2 regions of the Halomonas salsilacus genome follow, and region 2 is predicted to be linked to the other one. Evidence: predicted binding sites of a transcription regulator. Region 2 holds the regulator's gene; the other holds the start of a gene.
What was found. Region 2 encodes LexA, which represses DNA repair genes until DNA is damaged. Its sites were predicted from a motif close to TACTGTNTANNTANACAGTA; they were not measured.
Positions count from the first base shown of each region.

Region 1 (7,331 bases), on a different contig from region 2:
AATCGGCGGGCCTGGTGGTGCGTCACAACTTCGATGGTGGCCACGCCGTCTTCGAAATCTCCCAGGAGGAGCACCACGATCACATGGTGTGCCTGGACAGCGGTGAGATCATCGAGTTCTTCGACGAGACCATCGAGCGGCGCCAGCAGGAGATCGCCGAGGAGCACGGCTTCGACCTTGTCGATCACGCCCTGGTGCTCTATGTGCGCCCCAAGGGCTCCAGCATGACGCGCCAGGACGGCTCCCAGAAGAGATAGTGCCCCGGCCTGACTGCTTGCGACACAACGTGGCCCCGACCAATGATCGGGGCCACGTGCGTTTCGTGGGGTCGATGACAGAGGGCTTGGTGCTTAGGGCCCTGTAATGTAAAGAGAGCTCAGTGGTGGGGGCGCTGGCTCGCGTCGAGCATCTCGCGTGCGTGGGCCAGGGTGCGTTCGGAGAGATTGACCCCCCCGAGCATGCGCGCCAGCTCACCGACCCGGCCGGCCTCGTCCAGCAGCGCCATGCGGGTGAGGGTGGTCTCCTGCTCCGCGTGCTTCTCGATGTGCAGGTGGCGGTGGGCCTGGGCCGCCACCTGGGGCAGGTGGGTCACGGTCATCACCTGGCCCTGCTCGCCCAGCCTGCGCAGCAGCTGGCCGACGATCTCGGCGGTGGCGCCGGAGACCCCCACGTCCACCTCGTCGAACACCAGGCTGGGAATGGTGGAGTGGCGGGCGGCCACCACCTGGATCGCCAGGCTGATCCGCGAGAGTTCGCCCCCGGAGGCCACCTTGGCCAGCGGACGGGCCGGCTGGCCAGGGTTGGCGCTGATCAGGAAGCGCACCCCCTCCATGCCCTCGGCGGCCGGCGTGTCACGCTCCTGCACCTCGGCCTCGAAGCGTGCCTTGTCCATGGCCAGGAAGGCGAGCTGCTCCTGCACCGCCTTGCCGAAGTGCGTGGCGGCCTGGTGGCGCGCCTCGCCCACCTGCCGGGCCTGCCCACGCCACCGCTCGCGCAGGGCGTCGACCTCGACCTCCAGCGCCTCGAGGTCCTCGTCGCCGCCTTCCAGGCGTGCAAGCTCCCCCTGCAGCCGCCGGTGCAGCTCGGTCAGCTCCTCGGGCATCACGTGGTGCTTGCGGGCCAGGCGGTGCACCTCGCCCAAGCGTTGCTCCACCCAGGCCAGGCGCTCCGGGTCGAGCTCGGTGCCTACGGCGAAGTGATGGAGCTCCCGGGCCGCTTCCTCGGCCTGGATGCGCGCCTCGCCCAGCATGGAGAGCGCCTCGGCCAGGCTGCCGCGGTCGCTGCCGGGCAGCGCTGAGAGGTGGTTGATTGCCTGGGTCAGCCGGGTCATGGCGCCGTCCTCGTCACCGTCGCAGCACTCGGCGGCGAACTGCGCCTCGCGCAGGCGCTCCTCGGCGTGGGCCAGCTCCTCCTGCTCCTCTTCCAGTGTCTTCAACTCGCCCTCGGCCAGGGCCAGCTGGTCGAGCTCCTCCACCTGGTAGCGCACCAGCTGGCGCCGGGCGACCAGCTCGTCGCCGTCCTCGGCCAGGCGCTTGAGGCGGCGCCGCGCGGCCTGCCAGGCGCGAAAGGTCTCGGCCATCTCGCCCACCGCCTCGCGGTGGCCGGCGAAGTCGTCGAGCAGGCGAAGGTGGGTTTCTTCGCGCAGCAGCGCCTGGTGGGCGTGCTGGCCGTGGATCTCGATCAACCGCTCGCCCAGCCCCTTGAGGTCGGCCACGGTGGCCGGCTGGCCGTTGATCCACGCCTTGGAGCGCCCATTGGCGCTGACCACCCGGCGCAGCAGGCAGTCGTCCACGGGCAGTTCTCGGGCCTCGAGCCAGGCCCGCGCCTCGGGCAGTGCAGCGATGTCGAAGCGGGCGGAGAGGTCGGCGCGATCACGGCCATGGCGCACGCTGCCGGCATCGCCACGTTCGCCCAGGCAGAGGCCCAGGGCCCCGAGCAGGATCGACTTGCCGGCACCGGTCTCGCCGGTGATGGCGGTCATGCCGCCGGCGAGCTCCAGCTCCAGGTGATCGACGATGGCGAAGTCGCGAATGGCAAGCTCAGTCAGCATGGTGCCTCCCGGGAAGTCTGCAGGTCCTGGGCTCAGGACTACTGGGCATTTATCCAATACGTGTTCGTTTATACAGTAGGCCAGCTTCCCCAACAATGCACGCGGTCTGTCCGCCTTGAGTTCCCGCGCCCCGGCCCCATATACCCCGCAGAATCGTAGTTTTCATCATTCACTAGTGAGCCGGCGGCCTGTGGTCGCCGCCTCCCTGTCAGGAGAGACCCATGGCCAGAGAGCCCCAGACCCCGCTTGACGAGGAACTTGCCCGTCGCGAGCAGGAGGCCGAACCGCAGCCCGTTGAAGGCGAGCTGGAGGATGCCGTCGAGGCGGCCGAGCAGGCAGAGTCGGCTGAGACTGAGGTAGAGAGCGACAACCCCGAGGCCGAGCTGCTGGCCGCCCGCGTCGAGGAACTGGAGCAGACCGTCGCCGAGGCCAAGGATCAGGCGCTGCGCGCTGCCGCCGAAGCCCAGAACGTGCGCCGCCGCGCTGAGCAGGAGGCCGAGAAGGCGCGCAAGTTCGCGCTGGAAAAGTTCGTCAAGGAGTTGCTGCCGGTGGTGGACAGCCTTGAGAAGGCCCTGGAGGCCATGGCGGATGAGGCCACCGAGGCCCATCGCGAGGGCGTCTCCATGACGCTGAAGATGCAGCAGGACGTGCTGGCCAAGTTCGGCGTCGAGGCCGTTGAGCCGTCGGGCGAGCCCTTCGACCCGCAGTTTCATGAGGCCATGGCCATGGTGCCCAACCCGGAGCTGGAGCCCAATACCGTCATGGACGTGATGCAGAAGGGCTACCTGCTCAACGGTCGCCTGGTGCGCCCGGCCATGGTGGTGGTCAGCCAGGCCGCCGGCTGAGGCACGACAAATACTGGCCGTGGGTCTTAAATCCCGGCCGCAGGGCTTGAAATGCCACCTGCGGCCCCCAGATAGATGTCAACTCCGCGGCGCATGCCGCAGAACACGACTCCGGATACACAGCAACGACTTTACGAGGATTTCCTATGGGACGCATCATCGGTATTGACCTGGGGACCACCAACTCCTGCGTGGCCGTGCTCGACGGCGACAGCGCCAAGGTGATCGAGAACGCCGAGGGCGCGCGCACCACGCCGTCCATCATCGCCTACACCGAGGATGGCGAGATCCTGGTGGGCCAGTCGGCCAAGCGCCAGGCGGTCACCAACCCGACCAACACCCTGTATGCCATCAAGCGCCTGATCGGCCGTCGCTTCAAGGACGACGTCGTCCAGAAGGACATCAAGATGGTGCCCTACACCATCTCCGAGGCCGACAATGGCGACGCCTGGGTCGAGGTCAATGGCAAGAAGCTGGCGCCGCCGCAGGTGAGCGCCGAAGTGCTGAAGAAGATGAAGAAGACCGCGGAAGACTACCTGGGTGAGGAAGTCACCGAGGCGGTCATCACCGTGCCGGCCTACTTCAACGACAGCCAGCGCCAGGCCACCAAGGATGCCGGCCGCATCGCCGGCCTCGAGGTCAAGCGCATCATCAACGAGCCCACCGCGGCGGCGCTGGCCTACGGCATGGACAAGTCCCGCGGCGACAAGACCATCGCGGTCTATGACCTGGGTGGCGGCACCTTCGACATCTCCATCATCGAGGTGGCGGACGTCGACGGCGAGACCCAGTTCGAGGTGCTGGCCACCAACGGCGACACCTTCCTGGGTGGCGAAGACTTCGACATGCACCTGATCAACTACCTGGTCGCTCAGTTCAAGTCCGACAGCGGCATCGATCTCTCCGGCGACAACCTGGCCATGCAGCGCCTCAAGGAAGCCGCCGAGAAGGCCAAGATCGAGCTTTCCAGCGCCCAGCAGACCGACGTCAACCTGCCCTACATCACCGCCGACAACACCGGTCCCAAGCACCTCAACGTGAAGGTGACCCGGGCCAAGCTGGAGTCGCTGGTGGAGGACCTGGTGCAGCGCTCCCTGGCGCCCTGCAAGATCGCACTCAAGGATGCTGGCCTGTCCGCCTCCGAGATCGACGATGTCATCCTGGTCGGCGGCCAGACCCGCATGCCCATGGTGCAGCAGAAGGTGGCCGACTTCTTCGGCAAGGAAGCGCGCAAGGACGTCAACCCGGACGAGGCCGTGGCCGTGGGTGCTGCCATCCAGGGCGGCGTGCTCGGCGGCGACGTCAAGGACGTGCTGCTGCTCGACGTCACCCCGCTGACCCTGGGCATCGAGACCCTGGGCGGCGTGATGACCCCGCTGATCGAGAAGAACACCACCATCCCGACCAAGAAGACCCAGACCTTCTCGACCGCGGATGACAACCAGACGGCCGTGACCATCCACGTGCTGCAGGGCGAGCGCAAGCAGGCGGGTGGCAACAAGTCGCTGGGCCGCTTCGACCTGGCCGACATCCCGCCGGCACCGCGCGGCCTGCCGCAGATCGAGGTCGCCTTCGACCTGGACGCCAACGGCATCCTCAACGTGTCCGCCAAGGACAAGGCCACCGGCAAGGAGCAGTCCATCGTCATCAAGGCCTCCAGCGGCCTGTCCGACGACGAGATCGAGCAGATGGTCCGCGACGCCGAGGCCCACGCCGACGAGGACAAGAAGTTCGAAGAGCTGGTGCAGCTGCGCAACCAGGCCGATGGCATGGTCCACGCCGCTCGCAAGACCGTGCAGGAAGCCGGCGAGCACGCCAGCGAGGACGAGAAGGAGGTCATCGAGAGCGCCGCCAAGGAGCTCGAGGAGGCCATCAAGGGGGATGACAAGGACGACATCCAGGCCAAGCTGGACAAGCTGACGGAAGCCTCCGGCAACCTGGCCCAGAAGATGTACGCAGCCCAGGCCGAGACGGCCCAGCAGGGCGGTGGCGAAGGCCAGGACGCCGGCGGCAAGCAGGAAGATGACGTGGTCGACGCCGAGTACGAAGAAGTCAATGACGACCAGAAAAAGCAGTAAACCACGCATCTGAACCACGGTTGACGCCAGCGCGGGGGCCTGACTCCCGCGTTGGTGTTTCCGCGGTACCGCGACGGAGGCGGACCGATCCATGTCCAAACGTGACTATTATGAGGTGCTGGGCGTAGAGCGCGGTGCCGACCAGAAAGAGATCAAGAAGGCCTACCGGCGCCTGGCTCAGAAGTTTCACCCCGACCGCAACCCGGACGACGAGACCTCCGCGGAGAAGTTCCGCGAGGTTTCCGAGGCCTATGAGGTGCTCACCGACGGCGAGAAGCGCGCGGCCTACGACCAGTTCGGCCATGCCGGCGTGGACAGCCAGGCGGGCGGCTTCGGCGGCGGTGGCTTTGGCGGAGCGGGTGCCGGGGGCTTCAGCGACATCTTCGGCGACGTGTTCGGCGACATCTTCGGCGGCGGCGGAGGGGGCGGGCGTCGTCATCCCAACGCCCCGGCCCGTGGCAGCGACCTGCGCTACAACCTCGAGCTCGACCTCGAGAATGCGGTCTCCGGCACCAGCGTGGATATCCGTGTGCCGCGCCACGTGGAGTGCGAGCGCTGCGATGGCCAGGGCGCCGAGCCGGGCTCCAGCAAGGAGACCTGCCCGACCTGTGCTGGCCATGGCCAGGTACGCATGCAGCAGGGCTTCTTCGCCGTGCAGCAGACCTGCCCGACCTGCCACGGCTCCGGCCAGCACATCAAGGTGCCGTGCCACAAGTGCAACGGCGAGGGCCGCGTGCGCGAGACCCGCACCCTTTCCGTGAAGATTCCCTCCGGCGTGGATACCGGCGATCGCATTCGCCTCAACGGCGAGGGCGAGGCAGGCCTCAACGGCGGCCCGCCCGGGGATCTCTACGTCCAGGTGCACATCAAGCCGCACCATATCTTCGAGCGCGACGGCAAGCACCTGCACTGCGAGGTGCCGATCAACTTCGTTGACGCCGCACTGGGCGGTGAGTTGGAGGTGCCGACCCTGGATGGCCGGGTGAAGCTGAAGATCCCGCCCGAGACCCAGACCGGCAAGCTGTTCCGCCTGCGCGGCAAGGGCGTGAAGCCGGTGCGCGGTGGCGCCCCCGGCGACCTGCTGTGCAAGGTGGTGGTGGAGACCCCGGTGAAGCTCAACGAGGAGCAGAAGGAGCTGCTGCGCAGCTTCCAGGACAGCCTCGGCGGCACCAACAGCGCCCACCACTCGCCCAAGAAGAGCGGCTTCTTCGACGGCGTGAAGAAGTTCTTCGAGGATATGAAGCCGTAAGCGGTATCATCCTCGCAGGAACAGACAGGGCCCCGGCATCTCACGATGCCGGGGCCCTGTCGCGTTCAAGTTCTGGGTTTATCGCCGGACGTTCATGGTTGGACAAGGAGTTCTCAGCGCTGCAGATTGTCCAGCCGCCAGGCCAGGGCGTCCCTGGCCGGCTGCCAGCGAGGATCTCGGGGCAGCACCAGCGACTGGCCGTCCAGTTCACACAGCCAACGGTTGTCGGGCACCAAGGCATCTACCGCAGGGCTGAGGTGCCAGCGATGATCCGGACCCGGGGCGATCAGGTGGCTATCCATGGCCCAGTGCAGGTTGGGTGTCAGGGCAAGACCGTTGCAGGGGCGGTCATCCTGGCTCTCGGCGAAGGGCACCAGGTGGGCCGCCTCCACCAGGTAGCGATAGTCGGGGGTGATATAGCGCAATCGGCTGGCCGCGCAGCGATAGTCGTAGGCCTGCAGCACCAGCGAGCGAAAGGCGGCGGAGCGGGCATATCTCTGGCTCTCTTCCTTCACGCTACCCGCCAGACGCTCGGGGTGTTTCTCGTACTCGCCACTTGCCAGCGCCGTCTGGAGATACTGCCGCACTCGGGAATAGGCCCGGCTATCAGTGGAGAGGTAGTGGGAAGCCAGCAGCGAGCAAGCTTCTTTGGCAGCCGTACTGTCTTCAAGGGTTGAAAACAGAGCGGGATCAAGTGAAGCGGCGCCGAAACGCTGCTCGATCTGCTTCAATGATTTCGGCTGTCCCATCTGATCGGCCAGTTCCCGGACGGGGGCAAGATAATCTGGGCGCCAGAGTTTGCCGGTGGGCCCTTTCCTATTCCTCAGCGCCCATATCGGCATCCAGGGGCGGGCTCTATGTCGTTCACCTGTCGCTATCTCGAAAATCTCGTAGTAGCGGGCGATTAGGCGTGTATCGATCTGAACAAGCGGGGAAATGATATGGCCGGCCTGAATCTCGCAGATGATCGCCAGAAGCAAGCAGGGTTGGTGAGGCGCAGGATGGTCTTCTTTCTTATCTACCCTCAGGCGAATCAGGCACTCCAAAATCTTATCCATACCTTTCCTTACCTCTCCCTCCATGGGATACCGCTAATATGTTACCACGCG
Region 1 covers NZ_JBPKAQ010000005.1:192,395-199,725, forward strand. Annotated here, with positions in the region: gene fur (ferric iron uptake transcriptional regulator) at 1-257, shown strand, start outside; gene recN (DNA repair protein RecN) at 377-2,050, opposite strand; gene grpE (nucleotide exchange factor GrpE) at 2,272-2,895, shown strand; gene dnaK (molecular chaperone DnaK) at 3,042-4,973, shown strand; gene dnaJ (molecular chaperone DnaJ) at 5,065-6,222, shown strand; gene ACR80S_RS09705 (HNH endonuclease) at 6,336-6,971, opposite strand.
Region 1: recN (DNA repair protein RecN) is a predicted target of LexA. The motif match lies at 2,109-2,128, and genes of this name have one in related genera.

Region 2 (7,331 bases):
CCAGGCCTACGAGCGTGGCGTGAAGCTTATCGGTGCCACCTGCCACTACGTCACCGAAGAGCTCGACGCTGGCCCGATCATCGAGCAGGACATCCACCGCGTCAGCCACTGCCACACCCCCGGCGACCTGGTGCGCTTCGGCCGCGACGTGGAGAAGGCGGTGCTGGCTAGGGGGCTGCGCTGGCATCTGGAGGATCGCGTGCTGATCCACGGCAACAAGACGGTGGTCTTCGCCTGACCGGGCGAGTCGACGAGAGGCGCCCCATGTCCTTTTCCCAAGCGGTGCTCGCCCCCTGGCTGCTGATGCTGTGTGGCCTGCTATCGCTTGCGCTCTATGGCATGGCGCTGGCCCAGCGGCCCTGGCGGGCGCTGCTCGATGACACCGCGCTGCAGCATCGCTGGCTCGCCGCCACCGTGGCGGTGCTGCTGATGTGGCAGCTGCGCGCCCAGGCGGTCGACTGGCTCTCCCTGCACCTGATGTTCACCGCATTGCTCACCCTGGTCTTCAAGGCCCCGCTGGCGCTCGCCTCGATCCTGATCGTCAATCTCGCAGCGGTGGTCACCGGCCGGGTCGACTGGCCGCTGCTGGGCGTCAACCTGCTGGTTACCGGGGTGATGCCGGCGCTGGTCACGGTGCTGGTCTGGCGCCTGGTGGATCGCCGCCTGCCGGACAACCTGATGGTCTTCCTGTTTCTGTGCGGCTTCTTCGGCGCCGCGCTTTCCACGCTGGCCGCAGGTCTCACAGCAGTAGGGCTGATGGCGCTCGGCGCCAGCGACGCCCACGCCCTCTACCAGGCCATGGAGTATGCCCGCTTCCTGCCGCTGCTGATGCCCTCGGAGGCCTTCATCACTGGCATGCTCATGGCCATCCTGCTGGTCTACCACCCCGGCTGGGTCGCCACCTTCAACGACCACCGCTATATCGATACGAAATAGAGCCAAGGGCCAAGGGCCAAGGACCAAGGGCCACGTTAGAGGAGCGGCAGGCCCAGCTGGCGGCGCCGTGCCGCCGGCAGCAGCCGGGCGCCGACGCCGAGCAAGCGCACCGGGCGCCGGGCGCGCTCCCAGGCCTGCTCCAGCAGGCGGGCGAAGCTCTCGGGGGAGGGCGCCAGGCCGCGGCTCTCCAGGGTGGTCAGGCTGAAGTCGTCGAAGCGCACCTTCACCACCAGGCCGGCCAGGGGCGGGTGGCCGTGGCGGGCCAGGCGTTCCTCCAGCCGCTGGCAGAGCGGGGCCAGGGCCTCGCGGCAGCTGGCCAGATCCGGCAGGTCATGGGCGAAGGTGGTCTCCACGCTGACCGACTTGCGCTCCCGCTCCAGGCGCACCGGGCGCTCATCGATGCCCCGGGCCAACTCAAACAGCCGCTTGCCGAACTTGCCGAAGGCCTCCAGCAGGCGCTCCAGGGGCACCTCGCGCAGCGCCGAGCAGGTGGTGATGCCCATGGCGTCCAGGCGCGCCCCGGTGGCGGGGCCCACGCCGTGGAGCTTCTTCACCGGCAGCGTACGCAGGAAGGCCTCCATGCGCTCCGGGGTGATGACGGTCAGGCCGTCGGGTTTCTCCCAGTCGCTGGCGATCTTGGCCAGGAACTTGTTGGGCGCCACCCCCACGGAGAGGGTGATGCCGGTGCGCGCCAGGCACTCCTGCTTCAGCCAGCGGGCCATCCAGGTGGCGCTGCCGGAGAAGCGCTCCACCTCGCCGACATCGAGGAAGGCCTCGTCCAGGGAGAGGGGCTCCACCAGCGGGGTGAGCTCATGGAAGATCGCCTGGATCTGGCGCGACACCTCGCGGTACTTATCGAAGCTGCCGGGCAGCAGGGTGAGGTGGGGGCAGAGGCGCAGCGCCCGGGCGGTGGGCATCGCCGAATGGATGCCGAAGGCCCGGGCGGGATAGTTGCAGGTAGCGATCACCCCGCGCCGCTCGGGGCTGCCGCCGATGGCCAGCGGCACCTCGGCAAGCGCCGGGTCATCGCGCATCTCCACCGCGGCGAAGAAGCAGTCGCAGTCGGCGTGGAGGATCTTTCTCACCGCGGCTGTCTCATCCATCGGCAGCGCGCCTTTTCAGCGCCTAGCCCAGCGCCTGGCCGCTGCCGCCGCGGATCACCCCCACGCCGATGCCCTCGATCTCCAGCGCCTGATGGCGCAGGTCCACCTCGATGGGGGCGAACTCCGGGTTCTCCGCGCTCAGGGTCACCACGTGGCCGCTGCGCTGGAAGCGCTTCACCGTCACCTCGTCCTCCAGGCGGGCCACCACGATCTGGCCGTCGCGCACCCGTTCGGTGCGGTGCACGGCGAGCAAGTCGCCTTCCAGGATGCCGACATCCTTCATGGAGAGGCCGCGCACCCGGAGCAGGTAGTCGGCTCGGGGGGTGAAGTACTCCGGGGGCAGCGGACAATAGCGGTCGATATGCTCGGCGGCAAGGATCGGGCTGCCCGCGGCCACCTCGCCGATGATCGGCAGCCCCTGGAGCGGGGCCTCGCCCTCGGCGGGGGCCTCCTGCTCCTGGGCGGGCAGGCGGATGCCGCGGGAAGTGCCGGCGATCATGCGGATGGCACCCTTCTTCTCGAGGGCGCGCAGGTGCTCCTCGGCGGCGTTGGGCGAGCGGAAGCCCAGGGCCCGGGCAATCTCGGCCCGGGTGGGCGGATAGCCAAGCTCCTGAATGGTCTTGACGATGAAGTCATAGACGTTTTGCTGGCGCTGGGTGAGGGGGCGTGTCATGCGACCTCCGGGGCGGAAAGCGGCGACTGGATGGTTACGTTAGTGATCAAGTATACAGCATGATGTTCCATCCAGTAATACGGGATGCCATGGCTCGCTCCAGAAAGAACAGCCTAGGGGGTAACGGGATAGCACCGTTTAAAACACACTCCCTACACGGCCATTGAGCAAGAGTACGTGGCTGGTTTACAATTCGGACACGTTTGAAACAGCTGTTTATTACCGCGACTCTTATCGGGACTCACGTCAGGACTTACCAGATGGCCCAGACCGACACCGTCACCCGCATCCTCGATACGGCCGAGGTGCTGTTCGCCGAACGCGGCTTCGCCGAGACCTCGCTGCGCACCATCACCAGCAAGGCCAGGGTCAACCTGGCCGCGGTGAACTACCACTTCGGCTCCAAGAAGTCGCTGATCCAGGCGGTGTTCGCCCGCTACCTCGACCCCTTCACCGAGCGCTTCCACCGCGCCCTGGACGAGCTCCAGGCGGACTACGGCGACGAGGTGATCCCCCTGGAGGCGCTGCTCGAGACCATGGCGCGAAGCGTGCTGGAGGTGCCGGCGGAGCGCAACAGCCTCAAGGTCTTCATGCGCCTGCTAGGGCTCGCCTACAGCCAGGCCCAGGGCCATCTACGCCGGTATATCCAGGAGGAATACGGCAGCGTCTTCACCCGCTTCACCGACCTGGTGCGCCAGGCCACCCCCGAGCTGCCCGACGCCGAACGCTTCTGGCGCCTGCACTTCATGCTCGGCACCGTGATCTTCACCCTCTCCGGCCTTGACGCCCTGCGCGATATCGCCGAAAAGGACTATGGAGAGCATGTCACCGTGCGCGACCTGATTCGCCGCCTGCGCCCGGTGGTGGTCTCGGCCATGCAGGCCCCGCTGCCGACTCCCGTTGCGCAGGCAGTCCATGCCTGAGCGGCTGTCACTCCCGCCGGTGATGCCCTAGTATCTCACTCCTTTCATGCCAAGGAATCGACCATGCCTCCGACCCTCGGTCCGGTGATGCTTGACCTGGAAGGCATCGCCCTCACCCCTGAGGAGCGCCAATTGCTGGCGCGGCCCGAGGTGGGCGGAGTGATCCTCTTCACCCGCAACACCGAATCGGCCGAGCAGGTCCGCGAGCTGAGCCACGCAATCCGCTCGGTGCGCCCTGAGCTGCTGCTGGCCATTGACCAGGAGGGCGGCCGGGTGCAGCGCCTGCGCCAGGGCGTCACCCGGCTGCCGGCCATGGCGCGGCTGGCGGCTGGGCTCGCCACCCAGCCCGAGGTCACCCGGCGGCTCTGCCAGGACGCCGGCTGGCTACTGGGCATGGAGATGGCCGCCTGCGGCCTCGATCTCAGCTTCGCGCCGGTGCTCGACGTCGATGACGGCACCTCCAGCGTGATCGGCGATCGCAGCCTCTCCGCCGACCCCGAGATCGTCGCCGCGCTCGGCGGCGCCTTCATCGACGGCCTCCACGAAGCCGGCATGGTCGCCGTGGGCAAGCACTTCCCCGGCCACGGCGGCGTGGCGGCGGACTCGCACCTGGAGCTGCCGGTGGACCCGCGCCCCCTCGACGCCCTGCGAGCGCGCGACCTGGTGCCTTTTGCTCGTCTCGCCGGACGCCTGAACGGCATCATGCCCGCCCACGTGGTCTACTCCGACTTCGACCCGCGCCCCGCCGGCTTCTCGCCCGCCTGGCTCGGCCTGTTGCGCCAGAGCCTCGGCTTCAAGGGGGTGATCTTCTCCGACGACCTGAGCATGGCCGGCGCCGCCAGTGCCGGCCGCCCCGGCGAGCGGGCCCTGGCGGCACTGAATGCCGGCTGCGACATGCTGCTGGTCTGCAACGACCGCGCCGCCGCCCTGGAAGTTATTGATGCCTGCCGCGAGCGACCCGGTGCAAGCCGCCTGACCCGGCTGCGCTATGGCCGCGCCCGCCCGGAGCTCGCGAGCCTCCCCGCGCTCTCTCGCTGGCGCCGCGTACACGCCCATCTCGAGGCCCTGGCCTGACCCCCCTTTCTTTCGACCGCGAGCCTATGTAATGCCCAAACTCGATGCCGATTTCCACCAGTCCCTCGCCGACATGCGTGAGGTGATGGACAACGCCGACTGCCTGATCACCCACGAAGCCGTGGAGCGCGCCCTGGACCGCATGGCCGCCGAGATCACCCGCGACCTCGGCGATAAGCTGCCGGTCTTCTACTGCGTGATGAATGGCGGCCTGATCACCACCGGGCACCTGCTGCCGCGCCTCGGCTTCCCGCTGGAGGTGGACTACCTGCACGCCACCCGCTACCGCGGCGCCACCCGCGGTGGCGAGCTGTTCTGGCGCGTCTCCCCGGAGGTGCCCATGGCCGGCCGCCACGTGGTGATCGTCGACGACATCCTCGATGAGGGCGCGACCTTGGCCGCCATTCTTGCCTACTGCCGCGAGGCCTGCGCCGCCAGCATCTCTACTGCGGTGCTGGTGGACAAGCAGCACGACCGCAAGGCGGTACCCGACCTCAAGGCCGACTACTGCAGCCTGGAGGTCGCCGACCGCTATGTGTTCGGCTTCGGCATGGACTACAAGGGCTACTGGCGCAACGCCCCGGGTATCTTTGCGCCGAAGGGGATGTAGTGGTTTACAGCAAAAAGAACTGCCCATACACCGCCATCAACGGCTCGCCGGCGAGCAGCGCCACCCAGCCGGCCAGCGCCAGGTAGGGCCCGAAGGGCATGGGGGCGCCGCGCAGCCGCGGCACCGCCAGCTGCACCAGGATGCCGACGATGGCGCCGATTCCCGCGGAGAGGGTCAGCAGCAACGGCAAAGTCTGCCAGCCCATCCAGGCGCCCAGTGCGGCCAGCAGCTTGAAGTCGCCGTAGCCCATGCCCTCCTTGCCGGTGATCAGCTTGAACGCCCAGTAGAAGCTCCACAGCACCAGATACCCCGCCATGGCGCCGATCACCGCGCTGGGCAACAGCAGCGGCTGGAACAGCAACTGGTAGAGCAGCCCCGCCCACAGCAGCGGCAGGGTGAGCAGATCCGGCAACAGCTGGGTACGCAGGTCGATCACCGCCATGGCCAGCAGCGACAGGCAGGCTCCCAGCACGAAGAGCCCCTGCCAGCTCGGCCCGAACAGCGCCACCACGGCGAGCGTCAACGCCCCGCCGGCCAGCTCCACCAGCGGGTACTGCGGGCTGATCGTGGCGTCGCAGTGGGCGCAGCGCCCGCGGCGCTTGAGCCAACCGACCACCGGCAGGTTGTCGTGCCAGGCGATGGGTGTCTCGCAGCTCGGGCACATGGAGCGCGGGGTGGCCAGGTTGAAGCGGGCGGGCTCCTCGGGGGCCAGCTCCAGCGCCTCGCGCGCTTCGGCACGCCAGCCCAGCATCAGCATCACCGGCAGGCGCACGATCACCACGTTGAGGAAGCTGCCCAGGCACAGGCCGATGAAGGCGGCCAGAGGCCACAGCAGGGAAGAGGGTACGTCAAGCACAGCAAAGTCCTTAGGGATCAAGGGATCAAGGGAACAAGGAGTCAAGGGGTGCCTTGCTCCTTGACCCCTCGAACCTTGTTTCTAGATGACAGAACCTAGCTCGAAAATCGGCAGGTACATGGAGATCACAAGGCCACCCACCAGCACGCCGAGCACCACGATGATGAAGGGCTCAAGCAGGGAGGTGAGCGTATCGACCATGTTGTCGACTTCCTCCTCGTAGTAGTCCGCCACCCGGTTGAGCATGGCGTCCAGCGAGCCCGCCTCCTCACCGATGCCGACCATCTGGATGGCCAGTGGCGGGAACTGCTCGGTCATGCGCATGGCGAAGGCGAGCTGCTGGCCAGTGGAGACGTCCTCGCGGACCTGCTCGACCGACCGCTCGTAGACCTTGTTGCCGGTGGCGCCGGCGGCGGTGTCCAGGGCCTCTACCAGCGGCACGCCGGCGCCGAAGGTGGTGGCAAGCGTGCGCGAATAGCGCGCCACCGCCGATTTATCCAGGATCTGGCCCAGCACCGGGATCTTCAGCGACCAGGCGTGCATGCGGTAGGCGAAGGACTCGGATTTCTTCATCCCGGTGCGGATAAAGTAGATGAAGCCGATCACGCCCAACACGAACCACCACCAGTAGGCCTGGGCGAACTCGGACATGGCGATGGTCATGCGGGTCATCGCGGGAAGCTCCGCGCCGAAGCCGTGGAACAGGCTCTCGAACTGGGGCACCACCTTGATCAACAGCAGGGCGGTGACGCCCATGCCCACCGCGATCACCGCCGCGGGGTACCAGAGCGCCTTCTTCACCCGGCTCTTGAGCGATTCCACCTTCTCCTTGTAGGTGGCCACCCTCTCGAGCATACGATCCAGGGAGCCAGACTGTTCGCCGGCCTCCACCAGGTTGCAAAACAGCCGGTCGAACTGCTCGGGGTGGCGCTTCATGGCGTCGGAGAAGCTGGTGCCCGAGGATACATCGTTCATCAGCTCCTGCACCAGGGCGCTCATGGCTGGCTTCTTCATGCTTTCCGCCACGACTTGAAGCCCCTGCAGCAGGGGAACGCCCGAGCGGATCATGGTGGCCATCTGGCGGGCGAACAGCATGATATCGCGGGGCTTGATCTTGCCCATGCCGCCGCCGAAGCCGCCTTTGCGCTTGACGTTC
Region 2 covers NZ_JBPKAQ010000008.1:69,751-77,081, reverse strand. Annotated here, with positions in the region: gene purU (formyltetrahydrofolate deformylase) at 1-238, shown strand, start outside; gene ACR80S_RS12480 (energy-coupling factor ABC transporter permease) at 265-936, shown strand; gene dinB (DNA polymerase IV) at 972-2,021, opposite strand; gene lexA (transcriptional repressor LexA) at 2,062-2,712, opposite strand; gene ACR80S_RS12465 (TetR/AcrR family transcriptional regulator) at 2,973-3,635, shown strand; gene nagZ (beta-N-acetylhexosaminidase) at 3,699-4,709, shown strand; gene ACR80S_RS12455 (hypoxanthine-guanine phosphoribosyltransferase) at 4,741-5,319, shown strand; gene ACR80S_RS12450 (prepilin peptidase) at 5,324-6,175, opposite strand; gene ACR80S_RS12445 (type II secretion system F family protein) at 6,257-7,331, opposite strand, start outside.